Regions from separate parts of the Phycicoccus sp. DTK01 genome, predicted to be linked through region 3. Evidence: predicted binding sites of a transcription regulator. Region 3 holds the regulator's gene; each other region holds the start of a gene.
What was found. Region 3 encodes LexA, which represses DNA repair genes until DNA is damaged. Its sites were predicted from a motif close to TCGAACANNTGTTCGA; they were not measured.
Positions count from the first base shown of each region.

Region 1 (9,687 bases), on a different contig from region 3:
GTGGTCGTCACCGACCGTCGTGCCGTTCGTCGGGTCGGCCGGCACCCACGCGTCGTCCCAGAGCTCCACCCACGCATGGCTCTCGCCGGTCGCGCTCTCGCCGACCTCGAGGTCGCGCCGCGGCACGAGGTAGCCGGAGACGTACCGCGCAGGGATGCCGAGGGCCCGCAGGGCGCCGACGGTGACGTGGGCGAAGTCCTGGCAGACGCCGGCCCGCTCGTGCCAGGCCTCCTCGCCGGTGCTGTGCACGGCCGTCGCGCCGGGGCGGTACTCCATCGCCTCGCGGACGCGCCCGCAGATCTCGTCCGCGGCCGCGCGGGGCGAGTCGAGGCCCCGGACCGCGTCGACGAGCTCGGCGATGCCGTCGCCCACTCGGGTGCGGTCGGAGACCATCAGCCACTCGTAGAGCCGGTCCTGGACGGCGGCGTCGCGCACGGTCGCCCAGGTGCACGTCGCCGCGGGGAGCGGTGCCGCCGAGCGCTCCACCGTCGAGATCGCCTCGATGTCGAGGCGGTCGTGCTGGGCGAGGCTCTCCATCGCCATCACGTGCGCGCCCCAGTGGTCGCGGTAGACGTGGCTCCACGTCATCGGCCGGATGCGGATGCGGTTCTCGAGCGTCGTCTGCCCGGCCTCGTTCGGCGGGGTCATCCGCAGCTCGTTGTGGGCGGCGCGGACCGGGCCGTCGTAGACGAGCGAGGTCGTGTGCACGATGCGGTAGCGGCGCACGTCAGACCACGTCCCTCGACCAGGTGGGCAGCGGGCCGGACTGGAAGTACCGGGCCGCGATGGCGCTCGACGCGGCGGTGACGGCGGACTGCACGCGCAGCATCTGCGCGGGCAGGTCGGCGATGACCTCGGCCGTCGAGCGGTACTCGAGGGAGGTGCGTACCCGGCCGAGCTGCCGACGCGCCTCGTCCGAGACGCCGATGCGCTCGGCCTGCGGGGGCGAGAGCGCCTCGAGCCGGCGCTCGGCCTCGAGCAGCGAGAAGAACACCGACCGGGGGAACTCGCGGTCGAGGACGAGGAAGGCGGCCGCCCGGTCGTCGCTGAGCAGACCCCGCTGGCTGCGCATGAACGCCTGCTGCGCACCGCAGCTCGACAGGACGACCGACCACGGGGCTCCCCCGCCCGGGAGGCCGCCGGTGGCGACGAGGCGTGCGGTCATGTCGGCGCGCTCGATGCTGCGCCCGAGGACGAGGAAGTCCCAGGCCTCGTCGTGCGACATCGTCGAGTCGGCGATGCCGGCGACGAACGCGGCGCGCTCGCGCACCCACGACAGGTGCCGCTCGGTGACGGCCGCGCGGCCGAAGCCGTTCCACCGGTGCCACGTCGTGTTGATGCCCTCCCACAGCTCGGTCGAGAGGGTCTCGCGGGCCCGGCGGGCGTTCTCGCGGGCGGCGAACCACGCCCCGCTGATCGAGCTCGGGTTCGACCGGTCGAAGACGAGCGAGGCGCCGACGTCGTCGAAGGACACCGACCCCTCGTGCGGCAGGCCCATGATCACCGAGAGGACGGTGTGCGCGGCCTCGGCCTCGACGGCCACCGGGTCCTCGAGCAGCTGGAGGCGGAGCACGTCGACGATGCGCGCGGTGCCGTCGGCGCGCTCGGTGTAGCGGCCGATCCAGAACAGCGACTCCGCGATCCGGCTCAGCATCGGGCGGCACCCCCGTCGGTCGGGCGGCCCTGCTGCTGCTGTTGCTGCTGGGCGCGCATGCTGTCCTCGAGCGAGGCGGTCGGGGCGCTCATGACGACGACCTCACGGTTGTCCGGGTGCGCCGTCGACGTCGGCGGCGCGGCGCGGCGGTCGGAGAGGACCCAGGTGTCCTTGGAGCCGCCGCCCTGGCTGGAGTTGACGACGAGCTCGCCCTCCGGGAGCGCGACGCGGGTCAGGCCGCCCGGCAGGACCCGCACCCGCTCACCGTCGTTGACGGCGAACGGGCGCAGGTCGACGTGGCGGGGTGCGAGCCGGCCGCCGATGAGGGTCGGAACCGTCGAGAGCTGGACGACCGGCTGCGCGATCCAGCCGCGGGGGTCGGTGCGGATCGCCTCGCGGAGCCGGTCGAGCGTCGCGCCGTCGGCGCGCGGGCCCACGACGAGGCCCTTGCCGCCGGAGCCGTCGACCGGCTTGACGACCATCTCGTCGAGGTGCGCGAGCACGTGCTCGAGGCCGGCGTCGTCGGCGCAGCGGTAGGTGTCGACGTTGGGGAGGATCGGGTCCTCGTCGAGGTAGAAGCGGATGAGGTCGGGCAGGTAGCTGTAGATGAGCTTGTCGTCGGCGACGCCGTTGCCGATCGCGTTCGCGACGGTGACGCGCCCCGCGCGCATCGCCGAGACGAGCCCGGCCGCGCCGAGGACGGAGTCGCCGCGGAAGTGCACGGGGTCGATGAACTCGTCGTCGACGCGGCGGTAGATGACGTCGACCGGCCGGTCACCGGTCGTCGTGCGCATCCGCACCTGGCCGCCGACGCACACGAGGTCGCGGCCCTCGACGAGCTCGACGCCCATCATCCGGGCGAGGAGCGCGTGCTCGAAGTAGGCGCTGTTGAAGACGCCGGGCGTGAGGACGACGACCGTCGGGTCGCCGGCGCCGTCGGGGGCGGCGGCGCGCAGGGCGTCGAGGAGCATCCGCGGGTAGTCGTGCACCGGCCGGATGCGCATCGTCGCGAACGCCTCGGGGAAGACGTTGGCCATCGCGCGCCGGTTGGCGATGACGTAGCTGACGCCCGACGGCACGCGGACGTTGTCCTCGAGGACCCGGAAGGTGCCCTGCTCGTCGCGGATGAGGTCGACGCCGGACACGTGGACCCGCACGCCGTTCGTCGGGCGGATGCCCATGACGGCGCGGTGGTAGTGGCTCGAGCTGGCGATGAGGCGCCACGGGAGGATGCCCTCGTGCACCGCGCGCGGGATCTCGCCCTCGCGCGAGTAGATGTCGTCGAGGAACGACTCGAGCGCCGTGACCCGTTGCTGCACACCGGACTGGATGACCTGCCACTCGTGGGCGCTGATGACCCGCGGCACGGCGTCGAGTGGGAAGGGCCGCTCCTCCCCGGCGTAGTCGAAGGTGACGCCCTGGTCGAGGTAGGAGCGCGCGAGGATGTCCGCCCGCTCGCGCAGCGTCGTCCCCGTCGTCGAGCGCAGGGTGTGGAAGACGGCCTTGTACGGGGTCCTCGGCTCCTGCGGGCCCGCGAGCATCTCGTCCCACGGCCCGCCGCCGAGCCGGTAGCCGTCGAACAGGCTCTCCGCGGCCTCGGTGCTGGTCGGCTCGGTCACGGGCCGAACCTAGGGCGAATCGGTGACCGTGTCATCACGAGCGTGTCTCGGCCGTGTTTCCGGGACCGCCGTGTCCGGCGGACGGCGCCGACCCCCGCCAAGGTCGTTGCCGGATGACCCGGCAGCTGCGGGGTCCTCGCGCAGGACCCCCGACGGCCTCCCGCCCGCCGGCCCGCGCGAGTAGCCTCGCGCGCATGGGGCATCCAGCGGGGGACGCCGGCGGACGCATCCCTCGTGTGCGCCGAGGCGCCGGCCGAGCAGCTGCCGCCGCCTCGCTGGGGGTCGCGTGCGTGCTCGGTGGGTGCTCCGGGTCCGGTGAGGCGGTGGGCACGGCGTCCTTCCCCGTCGCGACGGCCGTCTCGTGCCCCACGGGCGAGGTGAACACGGGGACGCCGGACGGCGCGGCCGGCTCCGACGGCGTCGCCGACGTCCGCGAGCACGCCGCCCGGTGGGCCGACGCCACGGACTTCGCCGACCGGTTCCCCGCGGCGCGCCTGACGGTCGGGCAGTCGCCGGACGAGGCCGTCGCACGCTTCGTCGAGCGCAACGTCCTCCGGGCGAAGCTGACGTACTCGAGGTCGTCCGACGCCTGGGTGCTCGACGCGCTCGAGTACTGCTGACCGCCCCTGCCCCGCTCGACCCGCACCGCACCATCGGGTGCGTGAAAACCCGTGGCCCGCAGCGCCACCCGGCCCTAGCCTGCCGGGGTGACGACCTCCCCCACACCCTCCGTGCGCCTCTCCCCCGTCGACGCCACGACCTGGCGTGCCGTGGCGGCGCTCGCCGTCGCGCCGGACCAGGAGCGGTTCGTGGCGACGCCGCTGCACTACCTCGCTCTCTGCGCCTACGGCGGGGTGTGGACCGCGTACGCGGCCACGGTCGACGACGACGTCGTCGGCCTCCTCATGCGCGGGGTGGACGACGAGGACGGGAGCCTCTGGCTGGGTGGCATCCTCGTGGACGCCGCGCACCAGGGCCGTGGCCTCGGTCGCGCGATGGTGGTCACCGCCCTCGAGACCTGGACGGACGAGGCCGGAGCCGCCGGCTTCGCGCTCTCCTACGAGCCGGCCAACACCCGCGCGGCGGCGCTGTACCGCTCGCTCGGCTTCGTCGAGACCGGAGAGGTCGACGACGACGAGGTCGTCGCCCGTAGGCCGGCCGGCGCCTGACGCGGACGACCGTCGGCGCGGCCGACGGAACGCTCCGGCCACTGCGCCCGTTGCACCCGGTACCGACGAGAGGACACGCGTGCGCACGCTGCTCAACATCATCTGGTTCGTGTTCGGGGGCTTCTGGCTGGCCCTCGGCTACGCCGTGGCCGGGGTCGTGCTCTGCGTCCTCGTCGTGACGTTCCCCCTGGGCGTCGCGTCCTTCCGGATGGCCAGCTACGCCCTGTGGCCGTTCGGCCGCGCGGTGGTCGAGAAGCCCGGCGCCGGGACGGGGTCCGTGCTGCTCAACGTCGTGTGGATCGTGCTCGCCGGCTGGTGGCTGGCGCTCGGCCACCTGATGACCGCCGTCGCGCAGGCGGTGACGATCATCGGCATCCCGCTGGCGATCGCCAACCTCAAGATGCTGCCGATCTCGCTCGTGCCCTACGGCAAGGACATCGTGCCGACGGACGCCCTGCCGCCCGGCCGGCGCCCACTGCACTCGCTCTGAGCCCCGGACGGATCAGCGCGGGTCAGTCCCGCCGGTGCTCGGGCGCCTCGCGGACCGCCTCGCGCACGAGGCGCATGGTCATCTCGGCGTCGTAGCCCTTGCGCGCGAGCATCCCGGCGAGGCGTCGGGTCTGGACGTGCGGCTCGAGGCCGTGCATCGTGCGCATCTTCTTCGCGACGAGGGCGCGTGCCCGGTCCTCCTCGTCGTGCGGGTCGACCTGGGCGAGGGCCGCCGCGGCGGTGTCGTCGTCGACCCCCTTGCGCCGCAGCTCCTGCCGCAGCGCGCGCCGGGCCAGGCCGCGCCCCGCCTGCTGGGAGCGCACGAGCATCCCGGCGTAGGCGTCGTCGTCGACGAGGCCGACCTCCTCCATCCGGTCGAGGACGGCCGCCGCGACGTCGTCGGGGCAGTCCTTGCGCCGGAGCACGTCCTCGAGCTGGTGGCGGCTGCGCGGCGCCGCCGTCAGCTGGCGCAGCACGATCTGCCGGGCCCAGTCGTGCGGGTCCGGCTCGCTGCCCCGCGTCCGCGGGTCGGCCTCGGGGTCGGCGGGCCGGGAGCCGGCCCGGCCCCCGCGCCCCTCGGCCCGGCGACCCCGGGACCGGGCACCGCGCCCGCGCGGCCCACCGCGCACCTCCCCGCTGCCCTCCTCGCGCGCGTCGTCGCCCCCCGGCGGGGTCCACGCTCCCCCCGAGGACCCCGGCGACCCGGTGGTCACCGGGTCGCCGCCGCCCTCGAGGAGCGCGCGGAGGTCGTCGAGGGACGGGGACGGCCCCACCGCCCACTCGGGCGGCGGGGCCGATCCGTCGCTGAACGCCATCGGCGTCGACCTCAGAAGTCGACCGGCACGTCCGGCACGGCCTCGAGCTCGGGCTTGACCCCGACCCCGAGCTTCTCCTTGATCTTGCGCTCGAGCTCGTCGGAGAGCTCCGGGTTGTCCTTGAGGAACGCGCGGGCGTTCTCCTTCCCCTGCCCGAGCTGGTCGCCGTCGTACGTGTACCAAGCGCCGGCCTTGCGGACGAAGCCGTGCTCGACGCCCATGTCGATGAGGCCACCCTCGCGGGAGATGCCCTGCCCGTAGAGGATGTCGAACTCGGCCTGCTTGAACGGCGGGCTGACCTTGTTCTTGACGACCTTGCAGCGGGTGCGGTTGCCGACCGGGTCGGTGCCGTCCTTGAGGGTCTCGATGCGGCGGACGTCGAGGCGGACCGACGCGTAGAACTTGAGCGCCTTGCCACCGGTCGTCGTCTCGGGCGAGCCGAACATGACGCCGATCTTCTCGCGCAGCTGGTTGATGAAGATCGCCGTCGTGCCGGTGGTGTTGAGCGCACCGGTGATCTTGCGCAGCGCCTGCGACATGAGGCGGGCCTGGAGGCCGACGTGGCTGTCGCCCATCTCGCCCTCGATCTCGGCCCGGGGCACGAGCGCCGCGACGGAGTCGATGACGATGATGTCGAGCGCACCCGAGCGGATGAGCATGTCGGCGATCTCGAGCGCCTGCTCACCGGTGTCGGGCTGGGAGACCAGCAGCGCGTCGGTGTCGACGCCGAGCTTCTTGGCGTACTCGGGGTCGAGCGCGTGCTCGGCGTCGATGAACGCCGCGATGCCGCCGGCCTTCTGCGCGTTGGCGACCGCGTGCAGCGCGACCGTCGTCTTACCGGAGGACTCCGGGCCGTAGATCTCGACCACGCGGCCCCGGGGCAGGCCCCCGATGCCGAGCGCGACGTCGAGCGAGATCGAGCCGGTGGGGATGACGGCGATCGGCGGACGGACGTCGTCGCCGAGGCGCATGACCGCACCCTTGCCGTGCTGCTTCTCGATCTGGGCCATCACCGAGGCGATGGCCTTGTCCTTCTCGTTGCCGTTGGCCGCGGCCACCGGGTTGGGCATCACGCTTCCGCGGGATCCAGCCATGTCACACCAGTCCTTCGTGTCGTCATCGAGCGCGCCTCCCGGCGACCTGGCCCCCGCCGTCGGTCTCGTCGCGAGGTCTGGGTCAGACGCTAGGTGGAGGCACCGACACCGGTCACGGGTCGCCGTAGGACCTGTGGACGAGTGCTGCCGGGGTCACCACCTGTGGACGAGCATAGGCGAACACGTGTTCGACGCCCGCAGGACACGCCCACGACACGCCGGACCGGGCTCCGGCCTCAGCCGGTCGGTGCGGGGACGCCCCACATCGCCGCGACGTGCCGGACGTCGGTGCCGCAGCACCCGCCGAGCACCCGCATCGCCGGGAGCCGACGGCTCACGTGCATCTGGTCCGCCGCGAGCCGGTCCGGGTCACCGTCGTCGAGCTCCTCCGCCTCGTCGAGCTCGGCGTGGCTCATCGTCGAGGCGTTGACCCGGGTGCCGAGCAGCCGCCGCACCCACTCCCCCTCGTCGAGCGCCGGCAGGACGTGCGTCGGGTGGGCGCAGTTGACCATGTAGTGGTCCGGCGCGGCGGCCTCGTCGACCGCCCGCACGGCGTCGGCGAGCGTGCTCCCGTCGGGCAGGCGCCCGTCGGTCTCGACGGTGAAACCGACCGAGACGGGCAGGCCCGCCTCGCGGGCCGCGAGGACCACCCCGATGCCCTCGGCGGGGGTGGTCAGGGTGAGCGCCGAGACGAGGTCGGCGCCCGCGTCTGCGAAGGCCCGGACCTGGGGTGCGTGGTAGGCGCGGGCCTCCTCCGGGTCCGGCGCCTCCCCCGCCACGTAGCCGTCGCCCCGGGGGCCCAGCTGGCCCACGACGAGGACGGCCGGCACGTCGTAGCCCGCCGCGAGCCCCCGCAGCAGGTCGATGGCCGCGACGTTGGCGCGCACCATCGCGTCGACGTCGTAGCCGACCCGCGCCGCCCAGTCGGGGTTGGCCCGCCAGGTCGGGGACTCGAGCAGCAGCCCGGCCCCGGCGGCGGCCGCCACGGCGGCGTACCCGTCGTAGTACCGCCCGAGCAGCTCACGTCCGGTCGGGTCCTCGACGAGGGGGAAGGCGGCGAACTCCGGGAGGTCCACGCCGTGGTGGAAGATCAGGTCGGTCTCGAGGCCGCCGTCGGTGACGAAGCCTCGGAGCGCGGGGTCGTGCAGGGCCGCGAGGGACCCGGTGGTGGTCTCCATCCCCCGCAGTGTCCTCCGCCGCGCGCCCTGGGGGAATGGCTCAGGTGAGCAGCAGGGTCGCGATGCGTCGGGCCGTGCCCCAGACCCCGAGGGCCCCGAGGACGACGAGGTAGCCGACGTGCCACAGCAGGCCCCACGACACCTCCCCCAGCATCAGCCCGCGCTCGAGCGCGACCCCGTGGTAGAGCGGGGTCAGCCCGACGAGCCACTGCACGGCGTCCGGGTAGGTCGAGAGCGGGAAGAACGTCGCCGAGAAGAGGAACATCGGCTGCACCGCGAGCGTGACGTAGTCGAAGTGCTGCCACGAGCTCATGAAGGTCGTCGCGAACATCCCGACCGCCCCGAAGGCCAGCCCGACGAGCACCGCGGCCGGGACGGCGAGCAGCGCCCACCACGAGTGCACGAGCCCGGCCACCCACGCGACGACGAGGAACATCGCCGAGTAGAGGGCCCCGCGCGAGAGCGACCAGAGGATCTCGCCGACCGCGATGTCGCGCGGGGAGAGCGGCGTCGCGAGCATCGCGTCGTAGAGCTTCTGGTAGCGCAGCTTGAAGAACACGTTGTACGTGCTGTCGGCGATCGCCCCGTTCATCGCCGACGCCGCGAGCAGCGCGGGCGCGATGAACTCGGCGTAGGGCACGACCGTGCCGGAGTCGGTGGTGACCGTGCGCACCAGCGCCCCGAGGCCGACCCCGATGGAGAACAGGTAGAACACCGGCTCGACGAACCCGCTGAGCAGCAGCAGCCACGCGCGCCGGAACGCCGTGACGTTGCGCATGAGGACGTACCGCGCCAGGCCGATGCCGGCCGGGGCGGGGACGGCCCGCGCCGCGCGCGCGAGCGTGCCGGCGCTCACGACAGCAGCCTGCGGGTGAAGGAGCGGTGGGCCAGCACGGCGCCGACTCCCACGTAGAGGGCGAGCACGCCGAGGTGCCCGACCCCGGCCCAGCCGGGCCAGACCCCCTCGGACGCGTCGCGCGAGAGCTCGACCCCGTGCCAGAGCGGCGTGACCCACGCGAGCGGCTGCATCCACCCCGGCAGCTGGTCGACGGGGAAGAAGGTGCCGGAGAACAACATCAACGGGGTCATGACGAAGCGGAAGAGGATGCTGAAGCCGTTGTCGTTCTCGAGCCACGCCGCGAGCGCGAACGTGGGGACGGAGAACGCCATCCCGGTGAGGACCGCGACCGGGACGGCGAGCAGCACCCACCAGGACCCGAACGCCCCGAAGGGCGCGGCGACGAGCAGGAAGATGGCCGTCGCGACGCCGAGCTGGAGCGCGACGACGAGCAGGTGCCCCCAGAGGACCTCCCCGACCCGCAGCGGCGTCGAGAGCATCGCGGAGTACATCCGGTTCCACTTGATGTAGCCCATGACGGCGTAGGTCGAGTCGCCGAACGCGAGCATCATCGCCTGCATCGCGACGATGCCGGGGACGACGTAGCGCAGGTACGGCAGGCCCTCGACCCCGCCGGCGCGGGCGTCGACGAGGGCGCCGAGGCCGAGACCCATCGAGAGCAGGAAGAACAGCGGCGAGACGAAGCGCCCGATGACCGAGCCCTTCCACGTGCGCCGGTAGACGTACAGGTGGTGGGCCATCACCGCGCCGAGCCGCTCGCCGCGGCTCGTGGGGCGGCGCGGGCCCGGGCCGAGGCGCCCGCTCGGGGCG
Region 1 covers NZ_BOPU01000003.1:443,725-453,411, reverse strand. Annotated here, with positions in the region: gene J3473_RS09625 (transglutaminase family protein) at 1-726, opposite strand, end outside; gene J3473_RS09620 (alpha-E domain-containing protein) at 728-1,654, opposite strand; gene J3473_RS09615 (circularly permuted type 2 ATP-grasp protein) at 1,648-3,195, opposite strand; gene J3473_RS09610 (hypothetical protein) at 3,468-3,893, shown strand; gene J3473_RS09605 (N-acetyltransferase) at 3,981-4,442, shown strand; gene J3473_RS09600 (YccF domain-containing protein) at 4,522-4,932, shown strand; gene J3473_RS09595 (regulatory protein RecX) at 4,955-5,746, opposite strand; gene recA (recombinase RecA) at 5,758-6,816, opposite strand; gene J3473_RS09585 (homocysteine S-methyltransferase family protein) at 7,077-8,018, opposite strand; gene J3473_RS09580 (ABC transporter permease) at 8,059-8,874, opposite strand; gene J3473_RS09575 (ABC transporter permease) at 8,871-9,687, opposite strand, start outside.
Region 1: recA (recombinase RecA) is a predicted target of LexA. The motif match lies at 7,017-7,032, and genes of this name have one in related genera.

Region 2 (9,687 bases), 640 kb from region 3:
CTCGGTGGCCGGCAGCCGCGCCGCGCTCCTCGGATGGCTCGCCCGCGGCCTCACCGACGGCGTCTCCGCCGACCCCCTGCCCCGACTCCCGGACGGACGATGACGATGGCCTACACCGGCGACGTGACCCCCGGCGGCCCGAGCGACGTGCGCGAGCTCGGCCCCGCGACCCTGCGCAAGATGTCGGTCTCGGACATGCACAACAACGTCTACCTCCTCACCTGCACGGCCACCGGCGAACAGCTGATGGTCGACGCCGCGGACGACCCCGACCGCTGCCTCGCGCTCGTCGCCGAGGGCACCGGGCGCCTCGACCACCTCGTGACGACGCACCAGCACTGGGACCACGTCCGGGCGCTGCCGGACGTGGCCCGCGCCACCGGCGCCCGCACCTACGCCGGCGAGGAGGACGCGGACGCGCTGCCGCTGGCGCCGGACGTCCGTCTGCGACAGGGCGACACGCTGCGGGTCGGTGAGCTCGTGCTCGACGTGGTGCACCTGCGCGGCCACACGCCCGGCTCGGTCGCGCTCGCGTGGCGGGCGCCCGACGGGGTGACGCATCTCTTCACCGGCGACACCCTCTTCCCCGGCGGCGTCGGCAACACGAAGAACAAGGGCCAGGACTTCGACGCCCTCTACGGCGACGTCACCGAGCGCATCTTCGGCGTGTACGACGACCAGACGTGGTTCTACCCGGGGCACGGCGGCGACTCGACGCTCGGGGCGGAGCGGCCGCACCTGGACGAGTGGCGCGAGCGCGGATGGTGATGGCTAGCCTGCAGCGGTGACGACCGCCGCCGACCGGGTTCCCGCTCCCCTGCTCGTCCTCGCGGGGGTCGTGTCCGTCCAGTTCGGCGGCGCGCTGGCGCAGACCCTCGTGCCGGTCATCGGTGCGGGCGGTTCGGTCGTCATGCGGCTGCTGTTCGCGACCGCGCTGCTGCTGGCCTTCGTCCGGCCCCGCTGGCACGGTCACACCCGGCGCGCCTGGGCCACCGTCGCGGCCTTCGGCGTCGCGCTCGGCCTCATGAACTACACCTTCTACCAGTCGCTGGCGCACCTGCCGATCGGCGTCGCGGTGACCATCGAGTTCATCGGGCCGCTCACGCTGGCGGCCGTGCTGTCGCGCCGTGTCGTCGACGCCCTCGGGGTGCTCGCGGCCGCGGCGGGCGTCGTCCTCATCTCGGAGGCGCTCGAGGTGCCGTTCGCCGAGCTGGAGTGGACCGGCATCCTGCTCGCCCTGGCCGCCGGCGGCTTCTGGGCGGCCTACATCGTCCTGTCCGGTCGCACCGGCGCGGCCTTCCCGAAGCTCGAGGGCCTCGCGCTGGCGATGGTCGTCGCCACCCTCGTCACGCTGCCGCTCGGTGTCACCAGCGTCCCGTCGTGGACCGGCGAGGCGCTGCTCAAGGGCCTGGGCATCGCGGTGCTGTCGTCGGTGCTGCCCTACTCGCTCGAGCTGCTGGCGCTGCGCCGGCTGCGCGCGCAGGTGTTCGGCATCCTGCTGAGCCTCGAGCCGGCGGCCGCCGCGGTCGCCGGGCTGGTCGTGCTCGGCCAGCGGCTCGCGCCGAGCCAGCTCGTCGGGATGGCGCTCGTCGTCGGCGCGTCGGCCCTCGTCCTCGGGCTCGGGGCGCGCAAGGACCCCGCCGAGGCGCAGGCCGCCTGAGCCGCCGGACCGGGCCCGCGGTCAGTCCTCGACGAGCTCGGGGTGGCGCCGGGTGCGCCAGAGGCTGAGCACGGTCGTGACGCCGAGGATGACGACGATCGCGCCGAGCGAGACGGAGATCGGGATCTCCGGCACCGGCACCTTCTCGCCGCCGTTGATGAACCCGAGCTCGTTCTCGTGCAGCGCGTGGAGGATGAGCTTGAGGCCGATGAAGGCGAGCAGCACCGCGAGGCCGTAGCTGAGGTAGATGAGCTTCTTGAGCAGGCCACCGATGAGGAAGTACAGCTGCCGCAGACCCATGAGCGCGAAGAGGTTGGCGACGAGGACGAGGTAGGGCTCGTCGGTGAGGCCGTAGATCGCGGGGATGGAGTCGAGCGCGAAGAGCAGGTCGGTCGTGCCGAGCGCGACGATGACGAAGAAGAGCGGCGTGGCGAGGCGGGCCCCGTCCTTGCGCGTGAAGAGCTTCGTGCCGTCGTAGTCCTCGCTGGCCGGGAACCGCTTGGACACCAGGCGCATGAAGCGGTTCTGCTCGTACTCGTCGTCGTCGGTCTCGCCGCCGCTGGCCAGCTTCCACGCCGTGTAGACGAGGAACGCGCCGAAGATGTAGAACACCCAGCTGAAGTTGTTGATCGCGGCCGCGCCGACGGCGATGAAGATGCCGCGCAGGACGATCGCGATGACGATGCCGACCATGAGCGCGAACTGCTGGTACTTCTCCGGCACCCGGAAGCTCGCCATGATGAGGATGAAGATGAAGAGGTTGTCGACCGAGAGCGAGTACTCGGTCAGCCAGCCCGCGAAGAACTCACCCGCGAGCTGGCCCCCGGCGGTGAACCAGAGCCCGAGCCCGAAGAGGACCGCGGCACCGACGTAGACGGCCAGCGCCGACACGAGCTCCTTGGTGGAGGGACGGTGCGGGCGGCGGGCGATGACCGCGATGTCGAAGGCGAGGACGGCGACGGCGACGCCGATCGTCACCCACCAGACCCAGGGGGCGAGGTCGAGGTCGCTGGTGGCGGCGGGCAGCAGGGCGGGAAGCACCGCGCCAGCGTAACGGTGGGTGGACGCCCCGTTGCGCCACGTCCGCGCGCTCCTAGGCTGGCCGTCATGGCCAGCATGCTCGACGACCTCTCCCTGCTGACGAGCCTGCACCGGCAGGTGGTCGAGGAGTCCGGACGCGCGGACCTCCTCGAGCTGACCGACGCCCTCGAGCGGCGCTGCCGCGGCGAGGAGGACGGCAACCCGGCGGCGCTCGTGGCGGCCCTCGACCCGGAGACGACGTCCCGGCTGGCGCGCCTGCTGACGGTGCACCTGCACCTGACCAACCTCGCCGAGGAGCGGCACCGGGCCCGGTCCCTGCGCCGGGAGGACGGCGAGTACGGCGGCGGCAGCGACACCGGCGACATCGGGCCGGCCGTCGCCGCGGCGGGTCCGGACGCCCGGGCGCGCCTGGAGCGGATGCGCATCCACCCCGTGCTGACCGCCCACCCGACCGAGGCGCGCCGCCGGGCGGTGGCGTCGGCGCTGCGTCGCATCGCCGAGCACCTCGACACGCACGCCGACCCGGGCTCGGGCCCCTCGGAGCGGGCCCGCGCGCGGCGCCGGATGCTCGAGGACATCGACATCCTCCAGCGCACCTCGACGCTGCGCATCACCCGGCCGACGCCGGCCGACGAGGTGAAGACGGTGCTCACGGTCTTCCGGCAGTCGCTCATCCACGCGGTGCCGCGCTTCCAGCGCGCGGTCGAGGCGGCCTTCGGTGGTGACGAGCGCCCCTCCGACACACCGCTGCCGCCCATCGTCCGGTTCGGGTCCTGGGTGGGGGGTGACCGCGACGGCAACCCCTTCGTCACCGCCGAGGTGACACGCGAGACGGTGCGCGCCCACGCCGACCAGGCGCTCGAGATCCTCCACGACGCCGTCGACCGGGTCGCGCGGATGATCACGGTCGACGAGGAGTCGACGCCCCCGACGGCGGCGCTGCGCGACGCCCTCGCCAACGATGCCGCCGCCCACCCACGCCTGCTCGCCGAGGTGACCAAGGACTCCCCCAACGAGCCGCACCGCCAGAAGCTGCTCGTCGTCGCGGCCCGGCTGGCGGCGACCCGTGACGAGCGGGCCGGCGTCGCGTACGGCTCGCCCGAGGAGGCGCTGGCCGACCTCGCCCTCGTCCAGGACTCGCTCGTCGCCGCCGGTGACGCGCGCACGGCCCACGGCGAGCTGCAGGACGTCGTGTGGATGGTGCAGACGTTCGGGTTCCACCTCGCCGAGCTCGAGGTGCGGCAGCACTCGGCCGTCCACCGGGCGGCCCTCGTCGAGGCGCTCGGGCTCCTGCCGGACGACGCCCGGCCGGCCGACCCCGAGGTCGCGGCGACCGACCCCGCGCTGCTGGACCGGCTCGCGGTCGACGGCTGGCCCGAGCTCGTCGGGGCTCCCGGCGACCGGACCCGCGAGGTGCTCGACACCCTGCGCGTCATGGCCTGGCTCCAGCAGCGGTGGGGCCGTCGCAGCTGCGGCCGGTACGTCGTCTCGTTCAGCCAGTCGGCGGCCGACCTCGTCGCGGTGCGGGCGCTGGCCCGGCTCGCGGTGGGGACGCGCCCGTTGGCGCTCGACGTCGTGCCGCTGTTCGAGACCGGGGCCGACCTCGACGCCGCCGACCACACGCTCGAGGAGTGGGTGGCCCTGCCGTCGACGGCGACGTGGCTCGAGGGCGTCGACCGGCAGGTCGAGGTGATGCTCGGCTACTCCGACTCGGCCAAGGACGTGGGTCCGGCGGCGGCCACCCTCGCGCTGCACCGCGCGCAGGTCGGGCTCGTCGCGTGGGCCCGCCGGCACGGGGTGGAGCTGACGCTCTTCCACGGTCGTGGTGGGTCCCTCGGCCGTGGGGGCGGTCCGCTGCACCGGGCCATCGCGGCGCAGCCGACGGGGTCGGTCGACGGGCGGTTCAAGGTGACCGAGCAGGGCGAGGTGATCTTCGCCCGGTACGCCGACGTCCGCATCGCCGAGCAGCACCTCGAGCGGGTCGCATCAGCCGTGCTGCTGACCGACGCGCCGGAGCACGTCGCCGCGCGCGACGAGGCGGCCGGGCGGTTCGACGCCGTGGGTTCCGCTGTGGCAGAGGCGAGCCGGACGGCGTTCCGCTCGCTGGTGGAGCAGCCGGGCTTTGCGGACTTCTTCGCGATGTCGAGCCCGCTCGACCTCCTGGCCGACCTGCGGCTCGGGTCACGTCCTTCGCGACGCAGCGGCTCGGAGTCGGGACGCAGCCTCGACGACCTGCGCGCCATCCCGTGGGTGTTCGCGTGGTCGATGACGCGGGTCAACCTGCCCGGCTGGTACGGGCTCGGCAGTGGGCTCGCCGCGCTCGGCGACCTCGACGAGGCCCGGCAGGCCTACCGCGAGTGGCCGGTGTTCGCGGCGCTCGTCGACGTCGCCGAGATGAGCCTGGCGAAGACCGACGACGACCTGGCGGCCGCGTTCCTCGCCCTCGGTGGGCGGCCCGAGCTCGCGACCCAGGTGCTCGACGAGCTCGCACTCACCCGGCGGATGGTGCTCGAGCTGCTGGGGCAGGACGAGATGCTCGAGCGGAAGCCGCACTTGTACACCGCCGTCGGGCTGAGGCGGCCGTTCGTCGACATGCTCAGCCACCTGCTACTGCGCGGGCTCGGCGAGCTGCGGGCGACCGGCGAGGACGAGGGGTCGGAGTGGCACCGGCCGCTCCTGCTGACCGTCAACGGGCTCGCGGCGGGGCTGCAGAACACCGGGTGATGCGTGCGGGGAGCGGTGGCGTCCGGCGTCCGGATGGATCTGCCCTGCAAGCATTTTCGTCGTCCACAGGTGTCCGTCGACCCTTGCTTGTCGAACACGTGTTCGGTACACTGAGGCATGGACACCGAGACCCTCTCCCGCCGCATCGCGGCGCTGCGCGAGGAGTGCGCGCGGCTGGGGGCCGAGCTGGTCGAGGGTGGTCACGTCCTGTCGTCGGAGGAGGCGTTCGCGCTGGCGGGGGCGGCGCAGGGGGTGGCGAACGCTGCGGATGCGGTGGTCTCCGTGGCTGGCGCGTGGGGTGCGCGGGTGGAGACGACGGTGCGGTCCGGGTCGTGGGAGCGGGTGCACCCGGTGGGGTTCGTCGATGCGATGGCGTCGACGCGGATGTCGCTCGCGACGGGGCTGACCGAGGGGGTCGCGGGCCGGAAGGCGGCGCTGGGTGCCGCGCTGGGTGAGCGGTTCCCGCGGGTGCGCGAGCTGCTCCTCGAGGGTGCGGTCGCTTGCGTGAGCGTGCAGAAGGTCGTCGACGCCTGCGCGGGGTTGGACGTGCAGGCGTGTGTGCGGGTCGACGCGGACCTGGCGCCGCGACTGGCCGCGATGGACCCGGCGCGGGTCGCGGGTGAGGCGCGGCGGGTGGCGACGCGGGTGGCGGCCGACCAGGTCGCGGCGCACGTGGCGCTGCGGAAGCGGGGCCGGTGTGTGGAGGTCCGGCCCGGGGAGGACGGGCTGACGGACTGGTTCGCGTCCCTGCCGACGGCGACGTCCTCGGCGATGTGGGCGGCGGTGGAGGAGCTGGCCGGTGACTACCGGCAGGTCGACGACGCCCTCTCGGTGCCGGAGTCGCGGGCGGACGCGCTGGCCGACCTCGTGCTGCGCAACGTCAAGGTGAGCGCGCAGGTCACGCTCGGGGTTCCGGTGGTGAGCGACCGGCCGGCGCCCGAGGAGCAGTGTGGGACGAGGTTCCGGGTGGAGTGGGACGACGAGGACACCCTCGTGGACGCCACGACTGGGGAGGTCGTCCGGTACGGCGACCTCGACCCGGACTCGCGGGAGGAGCTGTCGTGGCTGGAGGAGCCGGCCGAGCTGGACGGCGACCTCGCCCTGACTCAAGCGGTCGTGTCGCCGGGGTACGCGGTGTCCGGGACGCAGCTACCCGGTCTGGGTTGGGTCGACCCCGCCACCCTCGCCAACCTCCTCAAGCTGCTGCCCTTCGAGGTCGCCCGCGCCGTCCTCGAGGCCGACACCGGGACCCTGGCCTCGCTCACGAGCGGCGCGTACAAGCCACCGACAGCGATCAGCGAGTTCGTCAAGACGAGGGACGGGACGTGCCGGATGTGGGGCTGCACCAGACCGGCCGTGCACTGCGACCTCGACCACGTCCGGCCCTGGCCCGTCGGTGCGACCACGCCGACCGGGTTGGAGGACCTCTGCCGGCGCCACCACCGCTTCAAGCAGCAAGGACGCTGGCGACCCCACCTCGACCCTGACGGCACCGTCACCTGGCACGGACCCGACGGCGCCACCCGCACCACCGAGCCCCAGCACCGCGTCCCGAACCCGCTCGACCACCCCTAGGGTGCCCGCATGGGGTCCTCGTTCTCGGCCGCTGCGGCCGCCGTCGGTCTGTGCGCCGTGCTCGTCGCGTTCTTCGCCGGGTTCGGCGGGATGTCGTGGGAGGGGGCGGTGCTCGTCTCGGGCGTGCTCCTGCTCGTCATCGCCGGCGTGGTGCGGTGGTACAGCGGCCTCTCGGCCGAGACTCCCCCGGAGGGCTGACCGTCGGCGCGGTCAGCGCCGGCAGGCCCGAGCGAAGTCCGGGTGCACCCGCGTCACGACGAGGACGCCCTCCGGCGACAACCGGACGCCCACGCTGTGGCGCCACTCGGTGACGACGACCGTGGCGAGCCCGAGGACCGACAGCCACACGAGGAACCCCGCCCGCTCGACCCCGGCCGATGCCCCCACGAGCGCCATGACCGGTCCCGCGGCGACGAGGACCCAGCCGGCGCGGCGCCATCCCCGGTAGCGCAGGACGAGGTCGCGTCGCCACGGCAGCTCCACCTCGTACCGCCGACCGGACATCGTCGACGCGAAGAGCCACGGGAGGATCCCGAAGAGGATCATCGCGCCGGTCCACCCCGGGGCCGCGCTGCCGGCCAGCCGTACCGAGTCCTCCGTCGGGACACCCGACTTCACGCACAGCGGAGGAAGGTCTCGTCGGACGCGACCGGGCTCACCGATCTCCACCACAGCCACCCCCGGAGGCTAGGGCCTGCGTGAGAGCCCTGTCGCCGGAACCGAGCGAACACGTGAGTCGGTCGGCATCGCGGGCCCGTCCCGCGGCGGACCCCGGTCTAGGGTCGAACGCATGCGCTACCGACGACTCGGCAACAGTGGAACTGCGGTCTCCGAGCTCTGCCTCGGCACGATGACCTTCGGCACGGAGACGGACGAGGCCGGCTCGCACGAGCAGCTCGACGTCTTCCTCGAGGCGGGCGGCACGCTCGTCGACACCGCGAACGTGTACTCCGGCGGGGTGTCCGAGGAGATCATCGGCCGCTGGCTCAAGGACCGCCCGACGGACGTCACCGACCGGGTCGTCCTCGCGACCAAGGGCCGCTTCGCCCTCGAGGAGGGCCCCAACAGCAGCGGCCTCTCGGCCCGGCACCTGACCCGAGCCCTCGACGCCTCCCTCGACCGGCTCGGCGTCGACTCGGTCGACCTCTACCAGGTGCACGCCTCCGATGAGCACACGCCGATGGAGGAGACCCTGCGCACCCTCGACGGGTTCGTGCAGGCGGGCAAGATCCGCTACTACGGCCTCTCCAACTTCACCGGTTGGGAGCTGACCAAGCTCGTCCACACCGCGCGCGCCCTCGGGGTGCGCCCGCCGGTGACCCTCCAGCCGCAGTACAGCCTCATCGTCCGCGAGATCGAGTGGGAGATCGTCCCCGCCGTGCTCGACGCCGGGATGGGCCTGCTCCCCTGGAGCCCGCTCGGCGGCGGCTGGCTGTCGGGCAAGTACACCCGCGACCAGCGACCCACCGGCGACACCCGCCTCGGCGACGACCCGAACCGCGGGATGGAGGCCTACGACCGCCGCGGCACCGACCGCACATGGCGGATCATCGAGGCCGTCGAGCAGGTCGCGCAGGCGCGCGGTGTGTCGATGGCCGAGGTCGCCCTCTCGTGGGTGACCAACCGCCCGGCCGTCACCTCGACGATCCTCGGCGCGCGCACGACCGAGCAGCTGCGGGCCAACCTCCGCTCCGTCGACGTCGAGCTGACGCCCGAGGAGAACGCGGCGCTCGACGCGGCGAGCGACCTCGGCGCGACCGACTACCCCTACGGCGAGATGGGCGTGCAGCAGCGCAGCCGCGACCTCGCCGGCTGAGCCGAGCGAACCGGTCGAGCAGACGACGAGGCCACCCGCCCTCCGGCGGGTGGCCTCGCTCGTCGCGCTCGGCGGCCTGGACCAGCGCCGGTGGCCCGGGCTAGCGCGTCGCCTCGCTCATCTGCCGCAGCTCCTTCTTGAGGTCGCCGATCTCGTCGCGCAGCCGCGCCGCGAGCTCGAAGTGCAGGTCGCCGGCGGCCTGGTGCATCTGCGTCGAGAGCTCCTGGATGAGGCCGGCCAGCTCGCTCGCCGGCAGGTCCTTGCCGCGCTGCGTGCCCATCGCGGCGTCCGCGTCGGCCGCCACCGCGCCGCGGCCACGACCACCGTCGGCCTTGCCGCGCGACCGCGCCCGCCCGGAGCCGAGGAGCTCCTGGGTGTCGGCGTCCTCGCGCTGGAGCATGTCGGTGATGTCGGCGATCCGCTTGCGCAGCGGCTGCGGGTCGACCCCGTGCGCGAGGTTGTAGGCGACCTGCTTCTCGCGCCGGCGCGTCGTCTCCTCGACGGCGTCGCGCATCGAGGGCGTGACCTTGTCGGCGTACATGTGCACCTGGCCCGACACGTTGCGCGCCGCGCGGCCGATCGTCTGGATGAGGCTGCGGGTCGAGCGGAGGAAGCCCTCCTTGTCGGCGTCGAGGATCGCGACGAGCGACACCTCCGGCAGGTCGAGACCCTCGCGCAGGAGGTTGATGCCGACGAGGACGTCGTACTCGCCCATCCGCAGCTCGCGCAGCAGCTCGACGCGGCGGAGCGTGTCGATGTCGCTGTGCAGGTACCGGACTCGCACTCCCTTGTCGAGGAGATAGTCGGTGAGGTCCTCGGCCATCTTCTTCGTGAGGGTCGTGACGAGGACGCGCTCGTTCTTCTCGGTGCG
Region 2 covers NZ_BOPU01000001.1:688,914-698,600, forward strand. Annotated here, with positions in the region: gene J3473_RS03185 (maleylpyruvate isomerase family mycothiol-dependent enzyme) at 1-103, shown strand, start outside; gene J3473_RS03190 (MBL fold metallo-hydrolase) at 106-768, shown strand; gene J3473_RS03195 (DMT family transporter) at 785-1,660, shown strand; gene J3473_RS03200 (TerC family protein) at 1,682-2,701, opposite strand; gene J3473_RS03205 (phosphoenolpyruvate carboxylase) at 2,768-5,425, shown strand; gene J3473_RS03210 (DUF222 domain-containing protein) at 5,543-7,000, shown strand; gene J3473_RS03215 (hypothetical protein) at 7,010-7,198, shown strand; gene J3473_RS03220 (hypothetical protein) at 7,211-7,678, opposite strand; gene J3473_RS03225 (aldo/keto reductase) at 7,791-8,816, shown strand; gene uvrB (excinuclease ABC subunit UvrB) at 8,917-9,687, opposite strand, start outside.
Region 2: J3473_RS03210 (DUF222 domain-containing protein) is a predicted target of LexA. The motif match lies at 5,516-5,531, and genes of this name have one in related genera.

Region 3 (9,687 bases):
GCGCGAGACCGTAGCGTGCCTTCACCGCGTCGCGGCCTGCTCTGCACTCCGCGGCTTCCGGCGAGGCGAGCTCTTCCTGCCACCTCTCGTACTGCTGCGCATGGGTCGCCACCGCTCGGCTGTGCGCGGCATCGGCCTCGGCCTGTCGTTGTGCTTGCTCTGCGCGGGCAGCGACCAACTCGGTGCTCCATCGCACCCACGCGAGGTTCTCGACCATCTTGAACCTCGGTCCGTGGACCTGGATGCACTGCGTTCCCACCCGGGCCTTGCTGCTGTCTGCGTTCGTCAACGGCCGACCACAGATCACGCAGCTGTCGGACTCCTCGAGCACCCGGCGGTCCGGTTCGGGAGGGACCGGCCCCAGCGCGACGAGCTCGAGAACCGGCGCGACCGGTGCCGGCGGATCCTTGAACGGGGACATTGCCGACTGCCGGTGCCCGAGGACCGCCGCCCAGACGACGGCGGCGAGTGTAGAGCCGAGCAGCCCCGACCCGACGGCCGTTCCCAGCACATGGAGGCCCACCCCCACGGCGGAGAAGACGACGGTCCACGCGATGCCCCGACGCCTGGACGACGTGCTCACTCTGGTTCCCCTCTCGGGTCGACGCGAAGGGGCCCGGGCGGAGTGGTCTCCGCCCGGGCCCTCGTCGTGTGGCTGGTGCGTCAGCTGCAGCCGCTGGTGGAGCCGCAGCCCTCGCAGACGTAGCAGGAGCCGGCGGGGCGCATCTTGGTCCCGCAGGTCATGCACATCGGGGCGTCGGCGGCCTTGGAGTTGCCGAACGCCGCGAGGAGGTCGGCCGAGGAGTGGATCTCCGCGGAGACCTCACGGGCCGAGGCCGCACCCGAGCCGGACGCCACCGTGGCCGCGGAGCCCGCGTCCGAGGAGGGCGCGTCGGCCGGGGCCGGGGCGGACGAGGAGGCGGGCTCCTCGGCCTTCTTCGACGTGGCGCCGATGCCCACCGAGAGGGACTCGATCTCCTCGACGAGCTCCTCGTCGGACTCGCCGGACTCCGGTGCGTAGGAGCCGGTCTCGAGCTGGCGAGCCCGCTCCTCCGCCGTGTGGATGCCCATGTACGAGCGGGTGTCGAAGTCCAGGTGGTCCAGCGCCAGCCGGCGGAACACGTAGTCCATGAGCGACTGCGCCATCCGCACGTCCGGGTCGTCCGTCATGCCGGCCGGCTCGAAGCGCATGTTCGTGAACTTCTCGACGAACGTCTCGAGCGGCACCCCGTACTGCAGCGCGACCGAGGTGACGATCGAGAAGGCGTCCATGACACCGGCGAGCGTGGAGCCCTGCTTGCCGAACTTGAGGAACACCTCACCGAGGCGGCCGTCCTCGTACGTGCCGGCGGTGAGGTAGCCCTCGGCCCCGCCCACGGCGAACGACGTCGTCTGCGAGCTGCGGCGCTTCGGCAGGCGCTCACGCGTCGGCCGGTAGACGACCTTCTCGACGATCTCGGTGGTCGCGGCGGCGACGGCGGCCGAGGCCTTGTCGGCGGCTGCGTCCTTGGCGGTCGAGCCACCGTCGGACAGCGGCTGGCCGACCTTGCAGTTGTCGCGGTAGACGGCCAGCGCCTTGAGGCCCAGCTTCCAGCCCTGGACGTAGACCTCCTCGATCTCCTCGACGGTCGCCGTCTCCGGCAGGTTGACCGTCTTGCTGATCGCGCCGGAGAGGAACGGCTGCGTGGCCGCCATCATCCGGACGTGGCCCATCGGGGAGATGGCGCGCGCACCCATCGCCGTGTCGAAGACCTCGTAGTGCTCGGTCTTCAGGCCCGGCGCGTCGATGACGTGGCCCTTGTCGGCGATGTACTCGACGATCGCCTCGACGGTCTCCTCGGTGTAGCCGAGCTTGCGCAGGGCCCGCGGGATCGTGAGGTTGACGATCTGCATCGAGCCGCCGCCGACGAGCTTCTTGAACTTGACGAGCGAGAAGTCCGGCTCGATGCCGGTCGTGTCGCAGTCCATCATGAAGCCGATGGTCCCGGTCGGCGCGAGCACGGAGGCCTGCGCGTTGCGGTAGCCGTTCTTCTCGCCGAGCTTGACGACGTCGTCCCAGGCCTTCGTGGCGACCCGGTGGATGTCCTTGTCCATCGTGGAGATCGTGCGGACCGCGTCGTTGGCGGCGGCGTGCTTGCGCATGACGCGCTTGTGGGCGTCCGCGTTGCGGGCGTAGCCGACGTACGGGCCGACGACCGCGGCGAGCTCGGCGGAGCGCTTGTAGGCGGCACCGGTGAGCAGCGAGGTGATCGTCGCGGCGAGCGCGCGGCCACCGTCGGAGTCGTAGCCGTGACCCGTGGCCATGAGCAGCGCGCCGAGGTTGGCATAGCCGATGCCCAGCTGGCGGTAGTCGCGGGTCGTGGCGCCGATCGACTCGGTCGGGAAGTCCGCGAAGCAGATCGAGATGTCCATCGCCGTGATGACGAGCTCGACGACCTTCTGGAAGGTGACGGCGTCGAAGGTGTCGTCGTCCTTGAGGAACTTCAGGAGGTTGAGCGAGGCGAGGTTGCACGAGGAGTTGTCGAGCGACATGTACTCCGAGCACGGGTTGGACGCGGTGATGCGGCCGGTCTCGGGGTTGGTGTGCCAGTCGTTGATCGTGTCGTCGTACTGGATGCCCGGGTCGGCGCACTCCCACGCGGCCTTGGCGATCTTGCCCATGAGCTCGCGGGCGTCGACGGTCTCGATGACCGAGCCGTCCATCCGCGAGGTGAGGCCGAACTCGGTGCCGTCCTGGACGGCGCGCATGAAGGCGTCGTTGACGCGGACCGAGTTGTTCGCGTTCTGGTACTGGACGGAGGTGATGTCCTTGCCGCCGAGGTCCATGTCGAAGCCTGCGTCGCGCAGCGCGCGGATCTTGTCCTCCTCGCGCGCCTTGGTCTCGACGAACTCGACGATGTCCGGGTGGTCGACGTCGAGGACGACCATCTTGGCCGCGCGGCGGGTGGCGCCACCGGACTTGATCGTGCCCGCGGACGCGTCGGCGCCGCGCATGAAGGAGACCGGGCCGGAGGCGGTGCCGCCGGAGGAGAGGAGCTCCTTGGAGGAGCGGATGCGCGAGAGGTTGAGGCCCGCGCCCGAGCCGCCCTTGAAGATGAAGCCCTCCTCCTTGTACCAGTTGAGGATGGAGTCCATCGAGTCGTCGACCGAGAGGATGAAGCAGGCGCTGACCTGCTGCGGGCTCTTGGTCCCGACGTTGAACCAGACCGGCGAGTTGAAGCTGAACACCTGGTGCAGCAGGGCGTAGGTCAGCTCGTGCTCGAAGATCTCGGCGTCGTCGGCGTTCGAGAAGTAGTCGTAGTCCTTGCCCGCCTTGACGTAGGTGAGGACGACGCGGTCGATGAGCTGCTTGAGCCCGGTCTCGCGCTCGGGGGTGCCGACCGCGCCGCGGAAGTACTTGGTCGTGACGATGGTGGAGGCGTTGACGCTCCAGAAGTCGGGGAACTCGACCCCGCGCTGCTCGAAGATCGTCTCGCCGGTCTTCCAGTTCTGCTGGACAACGTCGCGCTTCTCCCAGGTCACCTCGTCGTAGGGGTGCACGCCCGGGGTGGTGTAGATCCGCTCGATCTTCACCCCCTTGCCCTTGGCGGCCTTGCGGGCACCTGCACGTGCTCCGGCGACATCGGTCATGCCTCTTCCCTTCCTTCTGCCCCTCTCGCGGGGCGGTGGTGACCTGGTGGTGCTGTTCTACTGCTGGGGTGTGACAGGCGCGGTGGCCTGCGGTTCCTGCGCGGTCGCCTCGCGTTCGGCGCGCAGGAGGGTGATGGCCGACTCGAAGTCCTCGAGGGAGTCGAAGGCCTGGTAGACGGAGGCGAAGCGCAGGTAGGCGACCTCGTCGAGCTCGCGCAGCGGCTCGAGGACGGCCAGGCCGACCTCGTGCGCGTCGATCTCGGCCGAGCCCGCGCTGCGGATCGACTCCTCCACCTTCTGGGCGAGGATGGCGAGGTCGTCCTCGGTGACCGGGCGGCCCTGGCAGGCCTTGCGGACACCGACGAGGACCTTCGCCCGGCTGAACGGCTCGGTGGCGCCGGAGCGCTTGACGACGCTCAGGCTGGCGGTCTCGACGGTGGTGAACCGGCGGCCGCACTCCGGGCACTGGCGGCGGCGGCGGATGGCCGCGCCGTCGTCGGTCGTGCGGGAGTCCATGACCCGGGAGTCGGTGTGCCGGCAGAACGGACAGTGCATGACGGCGGGCCTCCCCCTGTGGACGAAACGGTGGACTCTCGTGTGAACAACCTGTGGAGAACCGGCATTTCGTGTGCACAAGATGTGGACGAACTACAGCGGTGTAACCACTAGATGTTGTGGCTCATCGTGCCATCCGCGTGACCCGCGACGCAACAGGGGGAGGTCGAAGATCGGCCGTTCGGCTGTTTGCGCAGGTCAGCGGGGGTGTGGACGTCTCGGCGAGCCTCCTCGACGGCGTGTCGCACCACCACCAGTGGGACGGGTGTGACGCCGGAGGCACCAGATCTGGTGGTCACTCCCCCGGCGCACCGCCCTGGTGGACCAGCGCCGCGATGACCGCGCCGTGCCAGTCACTCGGCCCCGCACTCCCCCGCGCGCCGGCCCCGCAGCCGCACTCCCAGTGCCACCGGCCACGGGCGTCGCACCCGACGACCGGGTGGTGGCTGCGGCGGGCGGTCCGCCGACGGAAGGTGCTCATGGCCCTCAGGAGGCCCCGGCGCGCGCGGTGATACGGGCATCGTCCGTTCGGCCAGGTCTGCACCGCCGAACACCCGGGGCGCGCCGACTTTGCCATTCCTTGACCAAATCCTGATGCGACTCTGGTGAATGTCAGGGAGAAGTCGGGGGCAACGCGTCTGGGAGGACACGTGATGGGGTACACCATGGAAGGCCCTCTGGGCCGCTACACCGAGGGCGCGACCTCGCGTCGCGAGCCGGGCCACGGCCCCGCCTCGCCGCTGCTCGACCTCCTCCTCGTCGGCGTCGCGGCGCTCGGGCGTCGCACCCAGGCCGCGCACGACGACGAGGACCACCGGCTGCGCCGCCACTGACCCCCGGGGCTCACCCGCACGGGTGCAGGAGGCCCGCCAGCTCCTCGACGCCGTCGACGAGCCGCGGCCCCGGCCGCGCCCACAGCCCGTCCGCGTCGACCGCGTGGACGACGACGCCGTCGGGCAGCACCCCGGTCGCGACGAGCGCGTCGGCCTGGCGCTGCGCCCCCTCTTGGTCGTAGCCGCAGGGCGCGACGACGACGACCTCCGGCCTGGATGCGGCGAGGTCCTCCCACCCGATGGCGACCGACCGCTCCCCCGCCGCCCCGAGGACGCACTCGCCGCCGGCGAGCTGCACCATCTCGGGGATCCAGTGCCCCGGCGCGAACGGCGGGTCGGTCCACTCGAGCACCGCGACGCGCGGCCGCCGGCGCCCCGCGACATGGGTACGCACGGCGTCGAGGCGCTGCCGCAACGTCTCGACGAGCGCCGCTGCCTCCGTCTCGCGGCCGACGGCCGCCCCCACCGCGCCGACGGAGGCGAGGACCTCCTCGAGCGTGTGCGGGTCGACGGTGAGGACCTCGGCGCGGCAGCCGAGGTGGCGCAGCGCGGCGTCGACGGTCGAGACGTCGAGCGCGCAGACGGCGCAGAGGTCCTGGGTGACGACGAGGTCGGCGTCGAGGTCGGCGAGGGCGCCGGCGTCGAGGTGGTAGAGGTCCTCGCCGCGCTCGACGGCGGCGCGCACCGCGGCGTCGATCTCGCCCGGGGCCAGGCCCTCGGGCAGCGCGGAGGTGGAGACCACCCGGCGCGTGCGCGCCTCCGGCGGGAAGTCGCACTCGAAGGTCACGCCGACGACGTCGTCCCCCGCCCCGAGGGCGAAGAGGATCTCGGTGGCCGAGGGGATGAGGCTGACGATGCGCACGCCCCGACCCTACGGAGGTGGTGGCGCGGTGTCGGTGCGCGGTGCTTGGCTGCGACATGACCACCTGGGAGACCCACCCCGTCACGCCCGACCGCTTCGAGGACTTCGCGGACGTCGTCAACCCCAACCGGCGTGCGACGCACTGCTGGTGCCTCTCGCACCGACTGCGGCAGCGCGAGATCGACGAGCTCGGCGACGGCAGCCGCGAGCAGGCCGCCCGCCGGCTCTGCGAGCGCGAGGTGCCGCCGGGGGTCGTCACCTACCGCGACGGCGTCCCGGTCGGGTGGTGCAACATCGGCGCGCGCAGCGACATACCGCGCCTCGTGCACTCGACGAGGATCCACCCGGTCGACGACGTCCCGGTGTGGAGCATCGTCTGCGTCGTGGTCCGCGGCGGCCACCGGCGCCAGGGGGTGACGGCGCACCTCATCGAGGGCGCCGTGGCCTGGGCGGCCGAGCAGGGGGCGCCGGCGGTCGAGGCCCACCCGGTCGACCCCGGCGAGCGGCGGATGGACCTGACGATGGCGTTCGTCGGGACACGGGCGATGTTCGAGCGGGCCGGCTTCGAGGAGGTCGGCGTCACCGACGCCACCGCGAGCGGGATGCCGCGCCTGGTCATGCGGCGGACCCTGGCCTGACCCTCGGCCCGTCAGCGCCGGGGACGGCCGATCCCCCCACCCGGACCCGGTCGGGGGTCGGAGTGGGGGGACCTGCGGTGCCCCAGCGACGTGAGGGCCGCGGCCTCCCTGCAGACGACAGCCAGCGCCGCCCGCTCCGTCGTCGCGTCGGTGGAGAGCCAGCGACGACGAGGGGGTGCGACCCGGGGACCCTCTGTGTATCCCCGGGCCGCACGTCTCATTCCCCGGGGCTCTGGCTGTGGTGCACGAGTGCCGCCGTGTAGGCACCGTGCCAGCCGCCCGAGGTGGCGGACCCGCGCGCTCCGCAGCCGCACGACCAGAGCCACCGGCCCTGGCCGCCGCACTGGACGACCGGGTGGTGGGTGAGGCGGTAGGAGCCGCGACGACGTGTCCGCATGCCCTGAAGTCTGTTCGTGCACAGGGGGGTCGCGCAGCGCCGGAGGGCGCCCGCGGGCCGATGGGCCCCGGAGGTCCGACAGGTCGGGGGATGCCCCCTCCCCCGTTCGGCCGAGCGTGGCGCGCTTGACAGGGGTGAGCGGCCGGCACCGACCCGGCACAGCACGGAGGGCGCCGTCTCCTCTGCACGGGAGACGACGCCCTCCGGCGTCCGAGTCGGGTCGAGGGACTCGGGGATCGTGGTGCGCCCGACCGGACGCCCCCGCGGCGGCTCAGCCCGCGGGGACGACCAGCTGCTGGCCGGCGCGGATCTGCGCAGTGCTCAGCCCGTTGGCGAGCTGTATGGCGACGATGCCGTCGCTGATGGACATCGAGGGCAGCTCACGGGACGCGATCTCGGACAGCGTCTGGCCGGGCGACACCGACACGGTGTGGGCCGGCTCGACGGCGCCCGCGCCCCCGAGGCCGCGCAGGCCGAGGGCCGCCGCCAGCGCGAGGGTGGCGAGCACGAGCAGCACGAGGCGGCCGCGGCGGGTGATCCGCAGCGCCGGCTGTGCGGCGCGGGCCGCACGCCCTCCGGTGGCGCCGCCCTCGAGGACGACGAGCCGCGGGCGGCGCGCCGGCACGGGGCCGGTGTGGCCGAGGTCGGTGGGGTCCCAGGCGATCGCGCTCATCATGTCCTCCATCCCGGCGGCCGGGGCCACCGTCGAACCGGTGTTCGATAGAACGTCTGTACGAGTTATAGCACGCACGTTCGAGGCGGACAAGACACGCGTCGAACACATGTTTGAGTTCGAGGCCCGTCGCTCGTAGGATGTCCGCATGCAGATCAGACTGCATGTCACCACCGACAGACCGTCTGACCTGCGAAAACACCGGTCAGGCCCCCCGTCGGCACGGGGCGGCCGCAGCGAAGGGGTCGAGATGGCACGTCCGAGGAACGCCGACATCCACGAGATGCCCGACCGCGGCGACGGCGGGGACCTCACCCACCGCCAGCGCAAGATCCTCGAGGTCATCCGCAACGCCGTCGACCGGCACGGCTACCCGCCGAGCATGCGCGAGATCGGCGAGGCCGTCGGGCTCACCTCCCCCAGCTCGGTCGCCCACCAGCTCTCGGCGCTGGAGCGCAAGGGCTTCCTGCGTCGCGACCCCAACCGGCCGCGCGCCATCGAGGTCGTCTCCCCCGACCGCCAGGGCTCCGGCTACCGCCGCCCCGAGGCCGACGAGGTCGTCGACGTCACCGGCGAGGGCGACGAGCGCCCCGAGGCCTCCTACGTCCCGGTCCTCGGCCGGATCGCCGCCGGTGTCCCGATCACCGCCGAGGAGGTCGTCGAGGACGTCTTCCCGCTGCCCAAGCAGATCGTCGGCGAGGGCAGCCTCTTCCTGCTCAAGGTCGTCGGCGACTCGATGGTCGACGCGGCCATCTGCGACGGCGACTGGGTCGTCGTGCGCCAACAGCCGACCGCCGAGAACGGCGACATCGTCGCGGCGATGCTCGACAACGAGGCGACGGTCAAGACCTTCAAGCGGCGCGACGGCAAGGTCTGGCTCATGCCGCACAACCCGGCCTTCGAGCCGATCGACGGCGACCACGCGACGATCCTCGGCAAGGTCACCGCGGTCCTGCGCCGCGTCTGACCCCCTCGACCGGGGCGGCCGCGGCGCTCAGTCGTCGCGGTCGCCCAGCCAGGCGAGCGCCCGTCGGCACCCCCCCACCGCCTCGTCGGCCAGACCCGCCTCGTCCCACAGCTCCCACCACTCGCCCTCCCGCGAGCGGATCGCGTGTCGAAGCACCCTCCGCGACTTCTCGACCAGCTCCTCGTCGTCGGGCAGGGGCTGCTCGGCCAGCCACTCGGGGAGGTACGGCTCCCCCGCGGCCTCGCGCGGGCTCAGGCTCGCGCCGACCGCCGCCGCGGCGGCCAACGCCTCGCTCAGCTCCGGGGCGTCGGCGCTCCCCGGCGACGCAAGGACGGCGTCGAGGACCGCGAGCACCCGGCTCGCGCGGTCGTCGGGGGCTGCGTCCTCGAGGTCGTCCAGCAGGTCGAGGGCGTCGTCGTTCTCGAAGGGTCCGGTCCCGGTCGCTCCCATGCGACCAGCCTAGGACCCGGCGGTCGCCGGCGGGGTGGGCTCCTCGACCTCGGCGATGTGGACGACCGCGTCGCCGGAGTTGACCAGCGGCGCCTCGGTGCGCCCGACGACGATGCCGGAGCGGTCGGCGTGCACCAGCCGCACCCGCTTGCCGAGCGAGTCGAAGAGGCCACCGAGGCGCGCCCCGCGCTCGACGCGCTCCCCCAGCGCGACCTCGAGGTGGAGCATGCCGGTGCCGCGCGCCCGGACCCAGCCGCTGCGGAACGACACCGCCGACGGCGCCGGCGGGTCCTCGGCGACCGGCTCGGTCATCCCGAGCGCGGCGAGCACGCGGCGCACGCCGAGCACGCCGGCGTCGACGGCCCAGCGGTCCATCCGCCAGGCCTCGCCCGCCTCGTAGAGCAGGACGGTCGCGCCCCGCTCGCGGGCGGCGTACCGGAGCGAGCCGTCGCGCAGCTTCGCGTTGAGCATGACGGGGGCCGCGAAGGCCTCGGCGAGCGCGCGGGTGCGCGGGTCCTCGAGGTCGGCGCGGACCTGCGGCAGGTTGGTGCGCCGGTCCGAGCCGGTGTGCAGGTCGATGCCGACCTCGCACTTGTCGACGACCTCGGACATGAACAGGTGCGCGATGCGCCCGGCGAGCGAGCCGCGCGGCGACCCCGGGAAGGAGCGGTTGAGGTCGCGG
Region 3 covers NZ_BOPU01000001.1:47,667-57,353, reverse strand. Annotated here, with positions in the region: gene J3473_RS00295 (hypothetical protein) at 1-583, opposite strand, end outside; gene J3473_RS00290 (vitamin B12-dependent ribonucleotide reductase) at 664-3,630, opposite strand; gene nrdR (transcriptional regulator NrdR) at 3,688-4,185, opposite strand; gene J3473_RS00280 (hypothetical protein) at 4,481-4,666, opposite strand; gene J3473_RS00275 (hypothetical protein) at 4,851-5,018, shown strand; gene J3473_RS00270 (cobalamin-binding protein) at 5,029-5,880, opposite strand; gene J3473_RS00265 (N-acetyltransferase) at 5,937-6,518, shown strand; gene J3473_RS00260 (hypothetical protein) at 6,736-6,915, opposite strand; gene J3473_RS00255 (LysM peptidoglycan-binding domain-containing protein) at 7,187-7,588, opposite strand; gene lexA (transcriptional repressor LexA) at 7,839-8,555, shown strand; gene J3473_RS00245 (DUF4259 domain-containing protein) at 8,583-9,005, opposite strand; gene J3473_RS00240 (succinylglutamate desuccinylase/aspartoacylase family protein) at 9,015-9,687, opposite strand, start outside.